One region of the Dehalococcoides sp. THU4 genome, then DNA from elsewhere that is predicted to be linked to it. Evidence: riboswitches for the same ligand, from Rfam matches in the RefSeq annotation. Region 1 holds a riboswitch; the other holds the start of a gene.
What was found. Region 1 has a riboswitch for cobalamin ahead of ACE6F3_RS05460 (ABC transporter substrate-binding protein). Riboswitches for the same ligand answer to the same signal wherever they lie in the genome.

Region 1 (6,489 bases):
TTTCGGGCAACCGCTAAAGCAAAATCAGGATAGTCATCGGCACTGTCATAGGTACAAGCACCCAAATCCAGCACCTTTGCCCCCAATTGATTTAGAAAGGGTAAAAGGTCTGTTTTCAGGCCGTAACCGCCGTGGTCTGCCCCGATGGCAACAGAGATATTACTCATCTTCATTCTCCAAAAGCTTTAAAGCCTTTTCAGCCATATTTTCCGGGGTTAGCCCAAAATGTTGGTAAAGCACAGGCGCCGGGGCTGATGCCCCAAAATGGTCAATGGAAATAATATCACCGTTTGCGCCCAGATATTTGCACCAGCCCTGCGCACTGCCGGCTTCTATTATTACCCGCGGCAGGGAAGCTGGCAAGATGCTCTGGCGGTATGTTCCGAGTTGGGCCTCAAAAAGCTGCCACGAAGGGAAGGATACTACCCTTGACGAGACGCCTTTGTTTTTAAGTATTTCAGCAGCCTGAACGGCTATGCTTACTTCTGAGCCGCTGGCTACCAGGGCAACCTGCGGGCGGGAATCTGTTTCTGCCAGTATATATGCCCCTTTGGCCAAGTTTACGGAATTTGCCTGTGAGTTATCTAAGAGAGGCAGTTTCTGGCGGGACAGGGCAATGGCGGTCGGGCCGTCCTTGCGGAGTATGGCTGTTTTCCATGCCTGGGCTGTTTCATACGAATCTGCCGGGCGGATAGTAACCAGACCGGGCACCGAACGTAAACCGGCCAGCTGTTCAATAGGCTGGTGGGTAGGGCCGTCCTCTCCCAGACCGATAGAGTCATGGGTAAAAATATAAATAACCCTTTGCCCCATAAGGGATGCCAGCCTTACCGCCGGACGCATGTAATCATAAAATATAAGGAAAGTGGCAACATAAGGTATAATCCCGCCGTGGAGAGCCAGCCCGTTGGCTATTGCCCCCATGGCGTGTTCACGTACGCCGAAATGGATATTCCGCCCCTCATAATGCGGCGGTTCATATTCGCCGCCGTCTTTGATAACAGTTTTGTTTGACGGGCTGAGGTCTGCCGAACCGCCCATAAGGGCGGGCAGGCGAGAAGCCAGTGTATTTATAATCAAACCGGAAGCCTCGCGGCTGGCCATAGCCTTGTCAAAAAGTTTATCCAGCTCATTATCCCAGTTGTCTGGCAGCTTACCAGAAAGCCTGTCCTGCAAAAGGGCGGCTTTTTCGGGATAACGGCTTGCATAGTAGTCCAGCTTGGATTGCCAGACCTGCTGGGCAGTTTTGCCTTTATCCAGTGCCATGCGGAATTCCGCCAGAGCTTCAGGCGGTATTACAAAAGGCTCGTAATCCCACCCTAAAGATTTGCGGCTTTTGGCCACTTCGTCTGTTCCCAGCGGCTCACCATGGGCAGAGGCCTTGCCGGCCTTGTTCGGGCTGCCAAAACCGATAACTGTTTTACAGATAATCAGGCTGGGGCGGGCGGAATCTGACTGGGCTTCTTTGATAGCCGCAGAAACTGCCTCAGGGTTAAGCCCGTCTACCGGGCCAATTACCTGCCAGCCGTAACTTTCAAAACGCAGAGCCGTATTTTCGGTAAAAGCCAGCTCTGTTGAACCTTCAATAGATATTTCATTATCGTCATACAGGTAAATCAGCTTACCCAGTGCCAGATGACCGGCCAGAGAGGCGGCTTCCGAGGCCACGCCCTCCATCAAATCCCCGTCAGAGACTATGCCGTAGGTATAATGGTCTATTATTTTGCAATCCGGCTGGTTAAAAACGGCAGCCAGATGGGCTTCGGCCATAGCCATACCCACACCGCTGGCAAAACCCTGCCCAAGCGGGCCGGTAGTCATCTCAACGCCGGGGGTCAGTCCGTATTCCGGGTGTCCCGGGGTTTTACTGCCCCACTGGCGGAAATTTTTAAGCTCATCCAGCGGCAAATCATAACCGGTAAGGTGGAGAAGTGAGTAAAGCAAGGCTGAGGCATGACCGGCAGAAAGTATGAAACGGTCACGGTTAGGCCAGGCCGGGTCTTGGGGGTTATGCTTGAGGAAATTTTGCCACAGGGCATAGGCCATAGCGGCCATACCCATAGGTGCTCCGGGATGCCCCGAATTTGCCTTCTGAACGGCGTCTACCGCAAGAAAGCGCAGGGCATTTATACATAAACTATCTGATTTTGTATTTGACATGGCGTTTAATTTTAACGTTTAGCGGACTCTTTTTCAAATCTGGTCTAAACCTGCCAGCCGTTTTTGTGTATATGGCTTTCCAAATATCGCCCGGCCGGAGGTTTTACCTCCCCCTTCTTTCCAATGGCTATAAGGCTAAGCGGAGAGATATTGGCCGGAAGGTTTAAAAGCTGAGAGATGCCCTCTTTCCGTTCCTCACGGGGGTGCAGCCCCAGCCAGCAGGCACCTAAGCCCAAAGCTTCGGCTGCCAGCAGGATGTTCTGGCTGGCGGCAGCGCAGTCCTGTATCCAGTAACCGGGTTTGGTTTCGGCGCTTGTATCTGCGCAGACCATAATAGCCATGGGGGCTTCTTTCAGCATTTTAGAGTAGGGGTGAATGTCGGGTATTTTATCAAGTATGCGGCGTTCATCTATAACTACAAAATGCCAGACTTGCTGGTTTCCGGCGGAAGGGGCGGCCATGCCTGCCCTCAAAAGGGTATCCAGTTCGGAGGGGCTTACATCTCCGTTTTGATAGTGGCGGGTGCTTCGGCGGCTGAATATTGCTTCAAGTGTGTCCATTTCATACTCCTTGACGAATACTGTTATCTCTTTATATCATATTGTATTATGATCTGCTAAATACTTCCCGAACGTCAGGGGTTTAAGTGCCCGGTTTTCCATTTTTTAAAATAAAAGGGGAAGTTTGTGTTTAAAAAACTGGCAGATATAAATAATAAGCCTGAGTTATATCAGCAGTACAGTGCGCCTGTACTCTGGAATGACCCTCATATCTCCTCCCGTATGCTGGAGTTTCACCTCAACCCGGATATTGAGCCTGCATCACGCAAAGCAGCCTTTATTGAAAAATCTGCCCGCTGGATAGCAGAATATTTTGGTTTGGGTGACGGCAAGCGGGTCTGTGATTTCGGCTGCGGGCCGGGGCTTTATACCAGCCGTTTGGCGGCTGCGGGTGCAGATGTGACAGGTATAGATTTTTCAAACCGCTCTATAGCTTATGCCCGTGAATCCGCATCTGCCCATCATCTGGATATCAATTATATAGAGCAAAATTATCTGGAGTTTGCTGCCCCGGATAATTTTGACCTGGTAACTCTTATCTATTGTGATTACTGCGCGCTTAGCCCGGCCCAGCGTTGCCGGCTTCTTTCGGTCTGGCGGAAATGCCTGAAAGATGGCGGGCAGATATTGCTGGATGTATTTTCTCTTTCAGCTTACGAAGGGCGGGCGGAAAGTGCAGCTTACGGACGCCGCTTGATGGATGGCTTCTGGTCAGGACATGATTATTTCGGCTTTATTAACACTTTTAAATATCCGCTAGAAAAAGTGATACTGGATAAATACACTATTATAGAGGCGGATAGGGAGTGGCAGGTCTTCAACTGGCTGAAGTATTTTTCCTCCGCAGAGCTGAAAGACGAGCTAGCTGAAAACGGGTTTGAGGTAACAGGTGTATTTTCAGATGTTGCCGGGAAGGTTTACTGCGAAACTTCACCTGAAATTGCCGTAGTTGCCCGAAAGAAAAACTGATTTATTAGCTAGGATACTGGTTTTAACAGCCGCAGTTTTTGAGTCTGCGGCTGTTTTATTGATTGAGATAAACCCGTTTATTAGGGTAAAATGGTTTGCAGTTATATATCCTTAAACCTTACAAGAGAGAAGCGAGCGTAATGATAAAACCAACCAAGCTGATTCCGCCTTTTCCCCAGATGACAATAGGGGTTATGGGTTCTGCCGGCGGGGCAATGTCTGATGAAACCAAAAAAAATCTGCGTTGTCTGGGTGAGTGCATAGCCAAGCGTAAACATGTACTTATTACCGGTGCCTGTCCCGGTATGCCCCATGAAACTGTGCTGGGGGCTAAGGAAGAAGGCGGAGTAGTAGTAGGCATTTCCCCGGCCCTCAATCTGGAAGAACACGTAGAAAAATACCATTCTCCCACCCGCGGATATGACGCCATTATCTATACCGGCTCAGGTCTGATGGGACGGGAGATTGAAAATATCCGCAGCTGTGACGTAGTAATATTTGCCGGGGGGCGCTCCGGCACTCTGGGTGAGTTTGCCATAGCTTATGACGAAGGCAAGGTTATAGGCGTGTTGCGGGGGAGCGGCGGTATTGCTGACCATCTGGACAAGATTATTGCCATGGTGGACAAGGAAACCGGTGCCCGGGTCTACTACGAATCAGACCCGCATAAACTGCTGGATGTACTGGAAGCAGTTTACCGGGAACGTATTTTCCCCAGGCATAAGCTTCTGCTGGAAAACCACAGCCCTGACGGTATTTACGACGGCTAATCTAATTTTAATCTGAAAGGGATTTAGTTTCTAAATCCCTTTTTTATATCCCCGGAATGCTTGGGATATGGGGGCTATCAAAGCAGGTTTACGGGTCTGGTTTCCCTGAGAATATATTTCAGGTTTTTCGTTTATGTATTGACTAAACAAAATAACTGGAGTAAACTAAAATTTAGTTGAATATATGACGGGATAGCTATGAGTGCAAGACCGGTGCGAATCCGGCGCAGTACCGCCTACTGTGACCGAGGGGAGACCTTCGGGAGCCAGAACCTCAAATTCCGTTACCAGGCACTCCGCGGAATAGGGAGGGTAGTCATTTTAGAGTGACTTAAATACCTTTGTCCGATGAGGCAGAGGTATTTTTTATGTCTGGCAGAGTATATAAAAAATAACAGGGCCTTGAACTTTGAGTGCAAGACCGGTGCAATTCCGGCGCAGTACCGCCTGCTGTAATGGGGCAAGTACCCCGAAGTCAGAACTTCAAAGTTCGGTTTTAGAGGCTCTCCGCGGTAAGAGGAGGTACGTGGCCATGCAGAAAAACTTGTAAGAGGAAACAGTTTTGCCCGTGGTTTTGGTTTCCGATATTAAAAATGAATGGAGCAGTTATGCTGAGTGATATTAAAATGAAACTTAACAGTAAGAGTGCCCGCTTGGGTACGGCTGTTGCCAGTATCTTCTTAAGTTTGGTTTTGCTGCTGGGTTTGGCAGGCGGCTGTAAAACGGCAGACGATACCGAGAATGAAGATGATACCCCGGTAGTAACCGAAGTAAGCTATCCCCTGACAGTGACAGACCAGCTGGGCAGGACGGTAACTATTCAGTCCGAACCCCAGACTATAGTCTCTCTTTCCCCCAGCAATACCGAAACTATTTATGCTATGGGACTGGAAGATAAACTGGTGGGTGTGACCACCTATTGCAACTACCCTGAAGCCGCCGCAGATAAGCCCAAGGTGGGCGGTTTTTCAACTGTGGATGTTGAAGCGGTGACTGCTATAGGACCTGATATTATTCTGGCCTCCAATCTTCATGAGTCTACCGTTATCCCTCAGCTTGAACAGTTGGGTCTGACTGTGATAGCTATCAGCCCGGATAACCTGGAAGAAGTAATCTCATCTATTGAGCTTATCGGCAAATGCCTTAATCAGGTTGAAAAAGCCAATTCGCTGGTAGACGGGATGCAAACCCGTATAGATGCGGTAACAGCCAAGGTCAAAAACCTGTCTGACAGTCAGAAACCGCGTGTTTTATACATTGTCTGGCATGAACCTCTTATGAGTGTTGGTTCTACTGCCTTTATAACCGGCTTGATTACTGCTGCCGGAGGCGTTAGTATTACTGCTGATTCTGTAGAAGCTTATCCTACCATTAGTTTGGAAACAGTACTCGGGGCTAATCCCCAGGTGATAGTGGTGGGTACCGGTATGGGCTCAGGGGCGGATGCGCCGCTGATTTTTATGCAGGATGAGCCCCGTCTGGCGGCTATTGATGCCAGAATAAACGGCTATATATATAGTATCAATACAGACCTTATCGGCCGTACCGGCCCGCGGATTGTAGATGCTCTGGAGCAGCTGGCCCAGATGCTCCACCCTGAAATATTCGGGGCTTTCAGCGGATAAAGAATTCGGGTGGGGCAGGTATATACCTGCCCCACAGTTTTGCAGGTAAGAATGGGTGTTAATACAAGTCTGAATAAAGAAAACAGCCCGGCAGTACCCGGCGGTCTGCACCCTCACTGGCAGGGCAGGCTTTATGCAATGCTCGGGTTGCTTGGATTGCTGCTGCTGGCGGCAATCTTTGCTATTTCATTCGGCTCGGTTGAAGTGCCGTTTTTTACCACTATATCCATTATAATTTCAAAAATCCCCTTTATACATATCAGCCCTGACTGGACTGTAAATACCCAGACTATTATTTGGGATATCCGTTTGCCCAGAGTCCTGCTGGCCGGAGTGGTGGGTATGGCTTTGGCTGTGGCCGGGGCTACATATCAGGGGCTTTTCCGTAACCCTCTGGCAGACCCG
Region 2 (6,489 bases), 420 kb from region 1:
ACGGCCCGGACGAACTTAAAGATGCCATAGAATCCTCCCAGAAAGTAGCCGGAAATACCTTTGGTCTGGCCGAAGTCTATATTGAAAAATACATATCCAATCCCCGCCATATAGAGATACAGATAATGGGTGATTCACAGGGGAATGTGGTTTATCTGGGTGAGAGGGAATGTTCTATCCAGCGGCGTTATCAGAAACTTATTGAAGAAGCCCCTTCACCGGTTATTACCCCCGAACTCCGCAAGAAAATGGGTGAAGTGGCTATCAAGGCCGGCAAGTGGGTTAACTATGAGGGTGCCGGTACTATTGAATTTATCTTTTCAAACGGCCAGTTTTACTTCCTTGAAGCCAATACCCGGGTGCAGGTGGAACACCCTGTTACCGAAATGGTTACCGGCATAGATATAGTCAAAGAACAGATAATGGTAGCCTCCGGAGATGAGCTTTCTTTCAAACAGGAAGACGTTCATATGCGGGGTTGGGCTATAGAGTGCCGCATAAACGCCGAAGACCCCTTGAATGAGTTTGCCCCCTCGGCGGCCAAACTGAAGGGTTACCGTTCACCCGGCGGTATCGGAGTGCGGGTGGACAGCGGCGTTCATACCCGCTATAACATACCTTACCTGTATGACCCCATGATATCCAAGCTGATTGTCTGGGGACGCACCCGCGAAGAAGCCATAGCCCGTATGCGGCGCGCCCTTTACGAATACATTATAGTAGGGGTTAAGACCAATATCCCCTTCCATAAGGCGGTTCTGGTTAATCCCAATTTTGTGGCCGGGAATTTGCATACCCATTTCATTGAAAAAGAAACCACCCTGCTTGATGAGATGAAGCGTATCATGAGTGAAGAACAGCCGCTGGAAGAGAAGCTGTCCGAAATATTTGACGATACCCGGAGGATTGCCGCTATTGCGGCGGTTGCCGCTCTGACCCAGCTTCCGGCTGAAATTGATGAAGATGAGATAACCGGCGTTTAAAGGTTTTTCTTTAAACGCCCAATCTCTTTCTGGATTTCCTTGTTTTCCCAGTCACTTTCGTCACGCATGAAGCCGAAAACACTCAGGAAGTGAAAAATCAGCCCGATACCCCAGCCCCCCAGGGGAAAAATAAACCAGGGGTATGAACTGCCGGTAAATGCCCAGATACCTATAAGCATCAGGTTTATCACTATATAAACCGACAGGTGATTGTAAAAATCCTTCTTTTCCTTGACCCTTTTCTGGGCAATACGGTAGATTTCGTCATCAGTCAGCTGTTTCATGTTATCTGCCTTCCTTCACCCAGAATTATGCTTTATTTCACCGGGGTTATCAAGCCTTTAGAGCTAAATCCGGGTACAAAAAAACTGCCGGGTTTTAAAGCCGGCAGTCTGCAAATGCTATGAATTATCTGCTATTAGAAAAGTTTAGCCACAGCGGCAGCTATTATCATAAGGCCTATGGCAACAGGCAGAATCCGGATAGCGTAGTTGTAAACGCCATTCTTTTCCTCCAGAGCGGTTATCTCTGCCTTGCGTTTCTTGGCGGCGGCTTCATAACCGTAACCGCTGGTAATGGCATCCCAGTAGCAGGCGTCTACGCACCGTCCGCAGTAGGTGCAGCTGGAGGTATCCAGACTATAGTCATGTACCTGATGAACAATATCACACCGCAGACATCTCTGGGCTTCCTTCTTGGCAGCTTCGGGAGACAGAGTTTTTTCAATCTCCACTTTGTCACCGCCGGCCTGTTTTACCAGACTAAGCTCTACCTGAGAGCGGTTTTGACCCTTAGGTTCGTTAAGGGGTTTGATATTTTTTTCAGGCGGGGCCAGAGTCTCATCCAGATTGCCTTCGCCCCCCAGATATTTGTCAATCAGACCGGCTACCGAACGTCCGGCGGCCATAGCCTCAATGACCGAGCGGGCACCGCTGATGCCGTCACCGGCGGCAAATACGCCGGGCTGGACTACGGAAAGATAATCCGCCCCCGGTTTTTCATTGGAAGTAACCGTAGTGATAACTGTATCTGCCGCTATAAAGCGGTGTGTATCATTTATTATCTCATAATGGAGTTTATTTTCTTTGTCATATCCGTAAGAGCGGATACGGAAAAGTTCCACTCCCTCAATTTTGCCGTCCAGCCTGACCAGCTTTGCAAAATCCAGTGATGGATGAACAGTCACACCTGCATCTATAGCCCGGTCTACTTCCTCCGGGGAGGCTTCCTTGCTGCCGGCGTGGCGGCTGCAAACCAGATGCACCTCTGAGACCCCCAGGCTCTTAGCGGCAAAGGCACTGTTGTAAGCTTCAATGCCGCCGCCTATTATTACTACTTTGTCACCCAGACTTTCTTTGGTGGATGATTTTATATTCTTAAGGAAATCACTGCCCTGCATCAGGTCTGATTCAACGGTTTCATCACAGGGAAGGAGCAGCCCTTCGTCCAGACCGAGTACGCCGGTGGAAAGGAGGACCGAATCGTATCCCTGTTTGAACAGGGTCTGTACGGACTGCACCTGGCAGGAGGTATGGATAGTTACGCCCAGGTCGGTGATGGCCTTAATTTCTTTATTGAGTATATCTTTGGGCAGCTGATGCTCTGGTATACTGTAAAACATCTTGCCGCCGGCGTATTCCATGGATTCAAATATAGTTGCTTCGTGCCCCAGCAGGGTCAAAAAGTAGGCTGAGGTAAGTCCGGCCGGGCCGGAACCGATAATAGCTACCTTTTTGCCGGTGGAAGGGGCAATTTTAAGGTTATTTTTCCAACTGCCGTCGTCATTTTCAGCGGCATATCTCTTTAAAGCCCGAATAGCAATAGGCTCGTCAAATTTCTGGCGCTGGCACTCCAGTTCACAGGGGTGGAAACAGACATAACCGCACACTGAAGGGAAGGGTATTTTCTCTCTCATAACAGCAGTGGCAGCCGGGGCGTTGCCCTCAGCTACAAAGCGGACATAGCGGGGGATATCCAATCCGGCGGGGCAGGCGCGGGTGCAGGGAGCGGTGCCGACCCGTTTGGTGGGTGTCTTATCCCTATCCAGTTTGATAGCATCTACCGGGCAGATGCTGGCACAGCGGTTACATCCGGTGCAGCGGCTCTGTGTCCAGAAAAACTCACTGCCGGCGGTACGCTTGGTAGAAACTACCTTGCCGTCCTGTTTGATTTCTTCAGCCGGTTCCATTTTGTCTGCAGGTGCTTTTGTTTTGGCCATATATGTCTCTTCTACAAAATATTTAAGCCGATATTTAAAAGACCTAGTTCCTGATATTATACTTGCAACATATAGTACATTGTCAATCTGCAAGCTCACCTGTGAGCCAAACTGCTCTATTCTACCACCCATTTAATTCTTTATCCACCCGGCTTTTAAAGCAGCTGTTTTTTGGGCAAAATGCGGCTAAAATAAGTATTGACAAAACAGAAATAACTAATTAAAATCAAGTCTAATTGAATATGGTCTGCCGGTGCTTTGTAACAAAAGCTTAAAAGGGAAGCCTGTTAGAATCAGGTGCGGTCCCGCCGCTGTATACGGGGACGAAAACTGGAATACGCCACTGTTTCATTAAAATGAAGCGGGAAGGCCCGGTGAGTAGGTTGAGCCGTAAGCCAGAATATCTGCCGGTATAGAGTTTCGCGGAAAATGGCCGTGGGAAATGGTAAATCCCTGAGCCGAAAGGTTTGGGGTTTTATTTTTTTTAATCCTCAAACCTTGGTGGTTTGGGGATTTTTTATTATGGGGGGAAATATGAAAGCGGTCTTGCTGGAAGAACCGGCTAAACTTAGCCTGGCGGAGGTGGACACTCCGTCCTGCCCCAAGGGTGGTGTGCTCTTGGAGGTAGCCTGCTGTGCAATCTGCGGCACAGACGTAAAGATGTTCCGGCGGGGACACCGTGACCTTAAGTATCCCCGGATACTGGGGCATGAAATAGCCGCTGTGGTAGCCTGCTCTGAACACCCTGATTTCAAGGCGGGTGACAGGGTGCAGGTTTATCCGGGTATTGCCTGCGGGGTTTGCCCGCTTTGCCTGCAGGGCAGGGAGAATTTGTGCGGGCAGGTGAAAATAATAGGTTTTAATTATGACGGGGGCTTGGCCGAATATATGGCACTTCCCCCTGAAAGCCTGCCTGGCGGGCTTAACATAATACCTGGGAATGTTTCAGACGAAGAAGCCTCTCTGGCAGAGCCGCTTGCCAGCTGTATCCACAGTCAGTCTGTTAGCCGGGTGGGGGACGGAGATCGGGTGCTGGTGCTGGGGGCTGGGCCTTTAGGTCTTTTACAGGCCATGCTCGCCCGGCATAACGGGGCGGAAAAGGTGCTTATGGCCGAAGTCCTGCCTGACAGGGTGTGTGGGGCGGAACTGGCCTGCCCTGACGGGGTGATAGATTTGGCAAAGACCAGCCTTAAACAGGGGGTTTATGAGCAGACCGGGGGGGCGGGGGTAGATGTGATTCTGATTGCCAGTTCGGGGGTAGAAGTGGGAGAGCTGCCCTCTGTTTTGAGCCCCGGCGGGCGGATAAATTTCTTTTCCGGCCTGCCTAAAGACCGCTCTGAATTCAGCCTTGACGCCAACACTATCCATTACCGGGAGCTGGCCTTGAGCGGCTCTTACGGCTCTACTCCAGCGGATAATGCCCGGGCACTTAGCCTGATAACGGATGGGATTATACCTGTAAAAAGGCTTATCAGCCGGGTAACGGGTATTTCAGATATAGAGGAGGCTTTTCTGGGGGTGGAAAAGCTAAAAGGCCTTAAAACAATTATCAAATTTTAATAAAAAAGGGGGAAACAAAAGTGGACGAAAACAGGGTAAAAAATTTCGGGGCTGTCATAAGCCGCCTTATTTCCAAGGAAAATCTTAACCGTGAGGAAGTAAAAGACTGTTTCTGCCAGATAATGCGGAATGAACAGCCTGACCTCCAGCAGGGTGCCTTTATGGCCGCCCTAACCGCCAAGGGTGAAACAGCACCGGAGATAGCCGGTGTCTGGGAAGCTATATATGAGCAGGATACGGTAAGGGTTAAGCCTTTGGTCAATAAACCTTTGGTGGATAACTGCGGTACGGGCATGGACAGCCTGAAGACCTTTAACATCAGCACGGCTGCTTCCATTGTGGCGGCGGCGGGCGGGGTGGTACTGGCAAAACACGGTGCCAGAGCCCTTTCCGGCAGCTTAGGGACTATTGATATGCTGGAATCACTGGGTGTTGACGTGGAAACAGACGTGGAGACCGTCAGGCGGAGTATTGAAACGGCGGGTATAGGCATTTTTAACGGCATGAGCGCCCAGGTTCACCCCCAGGCTCTTTTCCGTATTCTTTCCCAGATACGTTTCGGGACTACCCTTAATATTGCCGGTTCGCTGGCAAACCCGGCTTTGCCCCGTTATGCGGTCAGGGGGGTATATTCGGCCGAACTATTGCAGCCGGTGGCCGAGGTGATGCGTGAGATAGGTTATAAAAAAGCCCTGGTTATCTACGGCTCTGCCCCCGGCGGCCGGGGAATGGATGAACTTTCCGTTTTGGGCGAAAGCCTCATTGCCGAGCTTGGCGAAGACGGGCAGATTATTAACTACAGCTTGTCCCCGGCAGATTTTGGTTTAAAACCCGGCCGGATGGAGGATATTCTTACTTCAGGGGATAAACAACGCGAAACCCTGCGGCTTCTCCGTATTCTTTCTGGCGGTGAAAACGGGGCTGCCTTTGACGCGGTTTGTCTGAATGCTGCTCCTGTTTTTTATATAGCCGGTGAGGCTGACAGCCTTCAGCAGGGTTATGCTAAAGCGGCGGAGATAATCCGTTCCGGTGCGGCTATTGCCAAGCTCCGGCAGTGGGTGCAGACCCAGAATTCCAACCCCCAAGCCGGTCTTGCCCGGCTGGACAGCCTGCTGGCTGAACTGGACGGAACAAAGGTCAGCTAAGGGTATTTATTTGGGGGGTAAAAGTCAGCCAAGCGCAAATCACGGCGCTGTTTTTTGGCAAGCCCGCTTGGCTTGCGGTAGAGATTTAACCCGGGATGCCTTAATATACGTGTTTAATACGTATTAGAAGATTAACCGGTGCTTGGGCTGATGCTGTCAGCGGTTGAGGCCGGTTTAATATCTGCAAACGGCAGTTCTATACGGAAAGTAGCCCCGTTGCCGGGGGTGCTTTCCGCTGATATTCTGCCATGGTGTTCTTCAATAATGCCATGGCAGATGGAAAGCCCCAGTCCGGTACCCTTACCTACCTCTTTGGTGGTAAAGAAAGGGTCAAAAATACGTTTGATATTTTCAGGGCTGATGCCGGGGCCGTTATCTGAAATACTGATTACCGCATAACCTTTGCGGCGGCTGGTTTTTATGGTTATCTGGGGGTGCTCCTTAAGGCGCAGGAAGAACTCTGCGTTGATAATAATATTTATCAGTACCTGCTGTATCTGGAAGACGTCCAGCATTACCCGCGGCAGGTCGGGGTCCAGTTCGGTTATGCAGCGGATATTATTTATCCGGTGGTCATGTTTGC

Region 2: another riboswitch for cobalamin. It lies ahead of ACE6F3_RS03270 (zinc-dependent dehydrogenase); the one in region 1 lies ahead of ACE6F3_RS05460 (ABC transporter substrate-binding protein).

What each region holds. Positions count from the first base shown of each region.
Region 1 is NZ_CP171266.1:1,026,091-1,032,579, forward strand. Features, by position in the region: gene rpiB (ribose 5-phosphate isomerase B) at 1-167, opposite strand, end outside; gene tkt (transketolase) at 160-2,160, opposite strand; gene ACE6F3_RS05445 (nitroreductase family protein) at 2,205-2,720, opposite strand; gene ACE6F3_RS05450 (bifunctional 2-polyprenyl-6-hydroxyphenol methylase/3-demethylubiquinol 3-O-methyltransferase UbiG) at 2,847-3,689, shown strand; gene ACE6F3_RS05455 (LOG family protein) at 3,830-4,459, shown strand; cobalamin riboswitch at 4,619-4,754, shown strand; cobalamin riboswitch at 4,845-4,963, shown strand; gene ACE6F3_RS05460 (ABC transporter substrate-binding protein) at 5,068-6,084, shown strand; gene ACE6F3_RS05465 (iron ABC transporter permease) at 6,136-6,489, shown strand, end outside.
Region 2 is NZ_CP171266.1:608,382-614,870, forward strand. Features, by position in the region: gene ACE6F3_RS03255 (acetyl-CoA carboxylase biotin carboxylase subunit) at 1-983, shown strand, start outside; gene ACE6F3_RS03260 (2TM domain-containing protein) at 980-1,267, opposite strand; gene ACE6F3_RS03265 (FAD-dependent oxidoreductase) at 1,402-3,201, opposite strand; cobalamin riboswitch at 3,436-3,628, shown strand; gene ACE6F3_RS03270 (zinc-dependent dehydrogenase) at 3,736-4,761, shown strand; gene trpD (anthranilate phosphoribosyltransferase) at 4,782-5,906, shown strand; gene ACE6F3_RS03280 (PAS domain S-box protein) at 6,038-6,489, opposite strand, start outside.